3 regions of the Buttiauxella sp. BIGb0552 genome follow, and region 3 is predicted to be linked to each of the others. Evidence: predicted binding sites of a transcription regulator. Region 3 holds the regulator's gene; each other region holds the start of a gene.
What was found. The regulator CRP, encoded in region 3, controls carbon source genes, mostly activating them, when cyclic AMP is high. The targets are predictions, from matches to a motif close to ATGTGANNNNNNTCACAT.
Positions count from the first base shown of each region.

Region 1: the regulator CRP is predicted to act here: its motif matches at 1,759-1,776, upstream of ldtB (L,D-transpeptidase).
Region 2: the regulator CRP is predicted to act here: its motif matches at 1,625-1,642, upstream of drpB (cell division protein DrpB).

Region 1 is NZ_SODY01000004.1:411,303-414,589, reverse strand. It holds gene EDF88_RS14075 (ABC-F family ATPase) at 45-1,640, opposite strand; gene ldtB (L,D-transpeptidase) at 1,875-2,795, shown strand; gene EDF88_RS14065 (CidA/LrgA family protein) at 2,991-3,287, shown strand, end outside.
Region 2 is NZ_SODY01000007.1:19,332-22,618, forward strand. It holds tRNA gene EDF88_RS19060 (tRNA-Asn) at 1-8, opposite strand, end outside; gene mtfA (DgsA anti-repressor MtfA) at 109-906, opposite strand; gene drpB (cell division protein DrpB) at 1,708-1,944, shown strand; gene EDF88_RS19075 (phosphohydrolase) at 2,049-2,753, shown strand; gene EDF88_RS19080 (DNA cytosine methyltransferase) at 2,852-3,287, shown strand, end outside.
Region 3 is NZ_SODY01000005.1:14,296-17,582, forward strand. It holds gene EDF88_RS15260 (phosphoribulokinase) at 1-634, shown strand, start outside; gene EDF88_RS15265 (OsmC family protein) at 655-1,059, opposite strand; gene crp (cAMP-activated global transcriptional regulator CRP) at 1,375-2,007, shown strand; gene EDF88_RS15275 (YccS/YhfK family putative transporter) at 2,197-3,287, shown strand, end outside.

The DNA of each region.
Region 1 (3,287 bases), on a different contig from region 3:
AAAAAAACCGCCGGAAGGCGGTTTTTCATTGACTATCAATAACCTTAGTTATCGATACCTTTACTACGCAGGTAATCTTCGTAGCCACCGGTAAAGTCAATCAAGCGCTCTGGCGTAATCTCAATCACGCGGGTTGCCAGCGAGCTAACAAATTCACGGTCATGAGAAACGAAGATCAGCGTGCCTGGGTACATTTCCAGCGCCATGTTCAGCGATTCAATGGATTCCATATCCAGGTGGTTTGTTGGTTCATCCATGACCAGAACGTTAGGACGTTCCATCATTAATTTACCAAACAACATGCGACCTTTTTCACCACCGGACAGCACCTTCGCAGGCTTTTTAATATCGTCCTGGCTGAACAATAGACGACCAAGGATGCTGCGCACCGCTTGCTCATCGTCACCTACTTGCATCCACTGGCTCATCCAGTCGAACACCGTCAGGTCATTTTCGAATTCGTATTCGTGATCCTGTGCGTAATAGCCGATTTGCACGTTCTCAGACCACTTCACAGTACCTGCATCTGGAGTCAGTTCAGAGACCAGCGTTTTAAGCAGAGTAGTTTTACCCACGCCGTTGGTACCCAGAATGGCGAGTTTCTCACCCACTTCCAGCAGCATGTTAACGTCTTTGAACAGCGGGCCGTTATCAAAGCCTTTAGCCAAACCTTCAACTTCAAGCGCATTACGGAACAGTTTCTTGTCCTGCTCAAAGCGAATGAACGGGTTCTGACGGCTGGATGCTTTAACTTCGTCCAGTTTGATTTTATCAATCTGGCGAGCACGAGAAGTCGCCTGACGAGATTTAGAGGCGTTGGCGCTAAAGCGGCTAACGAAGGATTGCAGGTCAGCAATCTGCGCTTTTTTCTTCGCGTTATCAGACAACAGACGTTCACGCACTTGTGTTGCCGCTGTCATGTATTCGTCGTAGTTGCCTGGATAAACACGCAGTTCGCCGTAGTCCAGATCCGCCATGTGAGTACACACCATGTTCAGGAAGTGACGGTCGTGCGAAATGATGATCATGGTGCTGTTACGTTCGTTGAGCACGGTTTCCAGCCAACGAATGGTGTCGATGTCCAGGTTGTTCGTCGGTTCATCAAGCAGCAGGATTTCTGGGTTTGAGAACAGTGCCTGAGCCAGCAACACGCGCAGTTTCCAGCCTGGAGCTACTTCACTCATCGGGCCGTAATGTTGTTCTACAGGAATGCCTACGCCTAACAGCAGTTCACCCGCGCGAGCTTCAGCGGTGTAACCGTCCATTTCGCCGTACAGGACTTCCAGATCGGCAACTTTGTAGCCGTCTTCTTCGCTCATCTCTGGTAACGCGTAAATACGGTCGCGCTCTTCTTTTACTTCCCAGAGTTCAGCGTGGCCCATGATTACCGTGTCGAGAACGGTGAATTTTTCAAAGGCAAATTGATCCTGACGCAACTTACCGAGGCGTTCGTTCGGATCAAGTGAAACGTTACCCAGCGTTGGCTCTAAATCGCCACCGAGGATCTTCATAAAGGTAGACTTGCCGCTACCGTTAGCGCCGATCAAGCCGTAACGGTTGCCGCCGCCAAATTTGACAGAAATATTTTCAAACAACGGCTTACTGCCGAACTGCATTGTGACGTTACTGGAAACTAGCACAGAGATGTCCTGGTAAAAGAAGGTTTGTAATATGTGAGATCGGGCACATTATGCCATAACTCAACGTGCAGATCGCTCTGCTTGTGCGCTGGTGATAAAATAATCAATGTGCAAAAAAGTGTGATTTAATCCACATCTGATTTCCCAGGCTGAGGGAATGCACATATAATGCGCGCTCAAATCGCTCCGTTTCTTCACTAACTAGCCTGCATGGCCATAAATACATTGCATAACATGAATATGAAACTACGCACAATTTTACTGGCATTTGTGGCTGTTGTGGCTTTTAGCAAAACAGCTTCTGCCGTGACCTATCCTCTGCCAACCGATGGCAGCCGTCTGATTGGTCAAAACCAGGTTGTCACAATTCCTGAAGGTAGTACCGCACCGCTGGAAGAATATGCAGCGCGTTACCAAATGGGTCTTTCCAACATGTTGGAAGCAAACCCAGGCGTTGACCCGTATTTGCCAAAACCAGGCACCATCCTGAACATTCCTCAGCAGCTCATCCTGCCGGATACCGTTCATGAAGGCATTGTTATCAACAGTGCTGAAATGCGCCTCTACTATTACCCGGCGGGTACTAACACTGTAATCGTGTTGCCAATCGGTATCGGCCAGTTGGGTAAAGACACCCCACTGAACTGGACGACCAAAGTAGAACGTAAGAAAGCAGGCCCAACATGGACGCCGACTGCAAAAATGCATGCGGAATACATCGCGGCCGGTATTCCATTACCAGCCGTTGTTCCAGCTGGCCCAGACAACCCTATGGGTCTGTATGCATTGTACATTGGCCGCCTGTATGCAATTCACGGTACTAACGCGAACTTTGGTATCGGCCTGCGTGTAAGCCACGGTTGTGTGCGTCTGCGTAATGAAGACATCAAGTTCCTGTTCGAAAAAGTGCCAGTCGGGACCCGTGTTCAGTTCATCAATGAACCAGTGAAAGCAACTGTTGAGCCTGATGGTTCGCGCTACATTGAAGTACACAACCCACTGTCTACAACTGAAGAACAGTTCAACTCAACTGAGATCGTGCCAATCACGCTGAAAAGCAATGTGACTGCGATTACCGCTCAGCCTGATGTTGACAGCGCTGTTGTCGATCAAGCAGTTCTGGGCCGTTCCGGTATGCCGGTTCGCCTGAACTAATCAAGCGTTTGAGTTAAAAAGCGACCTGCGGGTCGCTTTTTTTATGCCTGCAAAACATGGTGCTGTGAGATTGCCCAAAACATTCTGGAAAGTTCCTTCGAGGAATATTTGGTATGCTCATAATTCATGATGTGATCGGTAGCACATTTTAAGCTTTAATTGTATGATGAATGCGTTTATTAAAGGGTAATCACCATGCGTAACTTGCTCACCGTAATTTGGCAGTACCTGCGGTCTTTTATATTAATTTACATATGTTTATATGCAGGCATTGCTATCTCTTCGCTGCTACCAATCACCATTCCCGGCAGTATTATTGGCATGTTAATTCTGTTTGTTTTGCTGTCTCTGCAAATCCTGCCAGCCAAGTGGGTTAAGCCAAGCTGCCATCTGCTGATTCGTTATATGGCGCTTCTCTTTGTACCGATTGGCGTAGGCGTTATGCAGTATGTCGATGTGATTAAACAGCAATTCGGCCCAGTGGTGGTTTCC
Region 2 (3,287 bases), on a different contig from region 3:
ACAGAGGAATCGTTTGAACGAGGCAAATAGTAGCTTCAGGTTCCAAAAGAGTCAATGATAAAAATAACACATTGATTCAAGTGATTAAATTAAACCCAGCTTGCTGAATTAATGCACCGTATTTCCATTGGATGACTCGAAGTTTTCACTCTCACGTAACCGTAATAACGGGTCCTGACCATAAAACTGGCAAAAACGCTGATAAAGTGAAGGGAAACGAGGCGCCAAAAGCTCTGGGGCACTGAAAAAATACTCTGAGAGCACGGCAAAACATTCTGCCGGTTCAGATGCCGCATAGGCATCAATACTGGCGGCGTTTTCTCCCACCATATCAATTTCGTCCTGGATGTTACCCATTGCCGCCTGGAGATCGTGTTCCCAGCCCGCAACATCGCGCAGCGCTATCAACGGAACGCCGCTGGCACGATCGCCATTACGCATATCCAGTTTATGCGCCACTTCGTGGAACACCAGGTTAAAGCCAGAAGCGTCAAATGAGTCCTGCACATCAAGCCAGTTAAGAATGATGGGACCTTGCTGCCAGCTTTGACCAGACTGAACAACGCGTTGGTTATGTACCAGGCCAATGTCATCTTCCCATTCATCATCCACTACGAATGGAGCAGGGTAGATGAGGACTTCATGAAAACCGTCCAGCCATTCGATACCAAGCTCAAGCACTGGCAAACAAAACAGTAACGCAATCCGCGCGCTTTTTAGTTCATCAAGCTCAAACCCCTGCAAAGGCACCAGCCGTTTTTGCTGTAAAAACCGGTCAGCCAGAAGGACCAGTTTTTTTTGCTCAGCAGTCGTGAGCGTTCCCAGGACCGGAATGGCTAAAGCCTGCTCCCACGGCAGTACCGTGACAGCGGATGAATCATTTGATTTCCAGGGCCACTTAATCATGTTACTCGCTCGCAAAGTCATCTCTTGAACGGAAAACTACTATACCGTGACTGTGAAAATGCCGCACTAGTGGGGCACATGGCAGCGACCAGAACAGGACCGCCGAGAGATGGGTTGCACCCTAAATCTCTGTGCCATTATTCAAACACTTACCACTTTTTCTTTCAACGACGCGGGTCACAGCTTGGGCGGGAAGCCAAAAAATTATTTCACCCCTCAATGTTTGCAGTAGAAATATATGTATCAGCTATATGAACGCACGTTCCGGGGAGATCCTGGGGTAGGGGGGGTGCGAGTTGCCAGACTGCATCTATAGTCTGAGCATTTGACAGGGGAGCCCGCAGGTATTCGAAGTCTAATTAGTATTATTATCGATATCTATTGCCTGCATTTTTATAATCCAAAATGTCTTTTTGTCTTATATCTCTAATTTAATCTAACCGGATAAACTAAGAGCTAATATTTTTGAATGCATTCATGATTTTTGTTGTTGTTTTTACTGGACTTTAATTCAGTTGGGTATTGTTTTGGTGTTTGTGCTTAAAACTGGCTGGATATTAAGTTAACAATGTCTAAAATTACATATTTATAAAATCGTTCAATAAGTGACCTTATGTTTGCGGGTTGTTAATTTGGTGAGAAATGACATGATATATTACAATTTTAGGAATTATCCTGATTAAAAACAGCTATTTCATGCTGTTAAAAAACAATGAAAATGTGATAAAAATCACACCCATGGAGATGCTCCACCTATCGCAATACATCAGCTAATTAATTGAGGGACATATGTCAGAGGTTATGGACGAAAAACCGACTCGTACTCCGGGCGGAAAATTGGCGCTGTGGTTGTTTTATGGATTTTGCCTGTACACGGTTTGGGCTGTGGTACGTTACTTTTGGGTTGTCAGTGACGTAACCGGTGGCGATATGGGATCGCTCGGTGGAAAGTTGCTTGGCGCCTTAATGGGGTTATTGGTTCTGGGATCGGTTGCTGCATTATTAGGTGCTTTGGCCTGGTATACGCGGGCCAGGTGAATAAAATCGTGCCAATGTGGTCTGTTGTCAGCGCTTTACTTGCTTATTTTGTGATCTTGTACTCATATTAAGTACCGGGTCCAGCTGCGAAGTGAGGAGTACGTATGCCGATAGCCCACTGGCAAGAACGTTTTGATGAGTATTTGCAACACAACTGGTTGCAGGACGATAAAGCCCATGATGTGGCACATTTTCGTCGTGTATGGAAAACATCGCAGCAGATCATGGAAACCACAGAGGCCGATAGGCTGGTGGTGCTAACCGCGTGTTACTTCCATGATATTGTCAACTTGCCGAAGAACCATCCTGAACGTCATCTTGCTTCCACACAGGCCGCTCAAGAGACTTTACGTATTCTGGATGCTCACTTTCCCGACTTTCCGCATCCGTTATACGATGCCGTTGCACATGCTGTGCGCGCTCATAGCTTTAGCGCCGGGATTGCACCTCAAACACTTGAAGCGAAAATTGTGCAAGATGCCGATCGTCTGGAGTCTTTAGGAGCAATAGGACTTGCGAGGGTTTTCTATACTTCTGGTGCGTTAGGACGACCACTGTTTGACAGCGAAGATCCACTGGCATGCCATCGCGAGCTGGATGATGCCACTTATGCCCTTGATCACTTCCAGAAAAAGTTACTGAAATTACCTGATACCATGCAAACCGAGGCAGGGCGTGCGCTGGCTCTTCTTAATGCAGATTTCTTGGTGAATTACATGGCCAAACTTTGTGCTGAGTTGAAAGGTGATTACTGCGGTATTGAGCAGGACGTTGTGCATCAATTTTCTTCCCAAAAAATTCCCTCTTAAAATTAAATAGATGCCCGCAATGGTTGCGGGCTGTTCTGATTCTCTCTGGGTCAAATCAGTGATAGAGTGACACTCTATTTTCCCTGCTATGGTTCATGATGAACGACTTCGACACTATTGCCGTGCAAATCTCACAACAATCCCTCCGCCAGCAGCAGCAACAACTAGAAGAAGACTACGCACTCGTGAGCCACATTCTGGAAATCTATGACCAGAAGACAGTGGCGCACCATTTGCGTCAGGTGAGCGGTGACTGGACTCGCGAATCGTTAAACCGCTGGTTTAACCGTAAATCGTCTCCGCGTACCTTGACGCCTGCTGAAAGCGAAATGCTACAAAACATGTTGCCGCCATTGCCAGCGCATCATGGGAAATACGCATTTAAATTTGTCGATTTATTTGCCGGGATTGGCGGTATTCGTAGCGGCTTCGAAGCAATTGGCGGCGAATGTGTATTTACCAGCGAGTGGAACAAGCACGCGGTGCGTACCTATAAAGCCAATTGGTATTGCAGCCCGGAGAATCATCAGTTCA
Region 3 (3,287 bases):
GTTCATTGAGTACGGCAGAACCGGGCAGGGTAAGTCACGCAAGTATCTACATACTTACGATGAAGCCGTACCCTGGAACCAAATCCCCGGAACCTTCACGCCATGGCAACCATTGCCAGAACCCACTGATGTTTTGTTTTATGAAGGTTTGCACGGCGGTGTAGTTACGCCACAGCACGATGTGGCTAAGGCCGTCGATTTGCTGGTTGGTGTAGTACCGATTGTGAACCTGGAGTGGATACAAAAGTTAGTGCGCGATACCAGCGAGCGCGGGCATTCCCGAGAAGCGGTAATGGATTCTGTGGTTCGTTCTATGGACGACTATATCAATTACATCACACCGCAATTCTCCCGCACCCATATCAACTTCCAGCGCGTCCCAACTGTTGATACGTCTAACCCATTTGCGGCTCGCGGCATCCCTTCTCTGGATGAAAGTTTTGTGGTGATTCATTTTCGCGGGCTGGATGACATCGATTTCCCGTATTTGCTTGCCATGCTGCAAGGGTCGTTTATTTCCCACATCAATACTTTGGTGGTGCCGGGCGGCAAAATGGGTCTGGCAATGGAATTAATTATGACGCCGCTCGTTAAGCGACTGGCGGAAGGGCGAAACATTAATCAGGGCGGCTAATCACCGCCCTGTTTTACACACTAAGCATCAATCACTTCATAGCTATGAGTAACGTTGACCGCTTTTTCAAGCATCAGTGCTACAGAGCAGTATTTCTCAGCAGAGAGGTCTACTGCACGGGAAACTGCAGCATCTTTTAGCTCTTTGCCTGTCACGATGAAATGCAGATTGATGTGCGTAAACAAACGCGGAGCCTCTTCACGGCGCTCAGAGGTCAATTTCACTTCGCAGTCGGTCACGGCGTAGCGGCCTTTTTGCAAAATAGAAACTACGTCAATTGCACTGCAACCGCCAACGGACATCAGCACCATTTCCATTGGGCTTGGTGCTTTATCACCAGAATTGCCATCCATAAGGATCTGGTGCCCTGAAGCGGACTCGCCCAGGAAGGTAAACCCTTCAACCCATTTCACTCGTGCCTGCATGCTGCTTACTCCTGTAGAAAAATTACCTTTCAGAGTACGCAGATTCAGCAAATCTGGCAACGGAAGGCGACATGCGTCAAGCTGAAACGAGACAACAGGAGACACTTGCCAAAAGCTATGCTAAAACAATCCAGATGCTACATCGATACATTGACGTAATGCATGTATGCAGAGGACATCACTAATTACAGGCAGCAAGAATGACTTGCATGCCATCTCCCCAAGGTGGGGAATATTCTAATTACTTGCAACGCCAGACAGGATGTTTAGCGTCCTGTCGTTGGTAGCCAGTTATAAAACAGAGGATAACCGCGCATGGTGCTTGGCAAACCGCAAACAGACCCGACTCTCGAATGGTTCTTGTCCCATTGCCACATTCATAAGTATCCATCGAAGAGCACACTCATTCACCAAGGTGAGAAAGCAGAGACGCTGTATTACATCGTCAAGGGCTCTGTGGCTGTTCTGATTAAAGATGAAGAGGGCAAGGAAATGATCCTCTCCTATCTAAATCAGGGCGATTTCATTGGTGAGTTAGGGCTGTTCGAAGAAGGTCAGGAACGTAGTGCCTGGGTTCGTGCTAAAAGTGCCTGTGAAGTGGCTGAAATTTCTTATAAAAAATTCCGCCAGCTGATCCAGGTCAACCCAGATATTCTGATGCGCCTGTCTTCACAAATGGCTAGCCGTCTGCAAGTTACATCTGAGAAAGTGGGTAATCTGGCATTCCTGGATGTGACTGGTCGTATCGCGCAGACGCTGCTGAACCTGGCTAAACAACCTGATGCAATGACCCACCCAGACGGTATGCAGATTAAAATTACCCGTCAGGAAATCGGTCAGATCGTGGGTTGCTCTCGCGAAACTGTTGGTCGTATCTTGAAAATGCTGGAAGATCAAAATCTGATCTCCGCTCACGGTAAAACGATCGTCGTATACGGCACTCGTTAATCTCCGTCTAAAAAATGGCGTGTTGCTTCATAACACGCCTTTTTTGTCTCTACACTTCCCTCACTTGCTCTAAATAATTCATGTTGCAGGTAGGCGGTAAGCTCAGGAATCCCCAGGAGCTTACTAAAGTAAGTGACTGGTGTGACTGAGTACAACCAACAACCCTGCAACTTGAAGTATGACGAGCAAATGTGGCGACGGCTGATCTACCATCCTGAAGTTAACTACGCACTGCGGCAAACGCTGGTGCTGTGCCTTCCGGTGGCAGTAGGTTTGCTCGTCGGCGATCTCCAGTCTGGCCTGCTTTTCTCGTTAGTTCCTGCCTGCTGCAATATTGCGGGCCTTGATACTCCACATAAGCGCTTCTTCAAACGTCTGATTGTTGGCGGCAGCCTTTTTGCCATCAGCAGTCTGATCATGCAGCTTTTATTACTTTATACCTCCGTACCGTTGCCGGTGATATTGGTCGTGATGGCGCTCTTGCTTGGGGTCACGGCAGAAATCAGTTCCTTGCACGCTCGTCTGCTTCCCGCATCACTCATTGCTGCCATATTTACACTCAGCATGGCCGGAAATATGCCGATCTGGAAACCGATGGTGCTGTATGTCTCCGGTACGATTTGGTACGGCGTATTTAACTGGTTTTGGTTCTGGATGTGGCGCGAGCAGCCACTGCGGGAATCATTGAGCCTGCTCTATCGGCAGTTGGCAGATTACTGTGAAGCAAAATACGGCATGCTGACTCAACATACCGATCCGGAAAAAGCGCTCCCTCCTCTGCTGGCTCGTCAGCAAAAAGCGGTGGATCTCATTACCCAATGCTACCAACAGCTTCATATGCTGGCGGCAAACCAGCAAAACGGCTACAAGCGTTTGCTACGTGCATTCCAGGTAGCACTGGATTTGCAAGAGCACATCTCGGTAAGCCTTCACCAACCAGCTGAAGTTCAGAAGCTCGTCGAGCAAAGCCATGCAGAAGCGGTTATTAGATGGAATGCTCAGACCATCGCGGCGCGCTTACGCGTACTGGCTGACGACATTCTTTACCATCGTTATCCACAGCGTTTTACGATGGAAAAACAGATCGACGCCCTTGAGAAAATCGCCCGTCAGAATCCAGATAACCCGGTTGGGCAATTTTGCCATTACCACTTCAGCCGTATCGCTCGCGTGCTACGCACCCAACGCCCGCTGTATGTCCGTGATTTAATGGAAGACCGGCAACGCCGTTTGCCACTGTGGGCGGCATTGAAAAGTTATTTATCGTTGAAGTCAGCGGC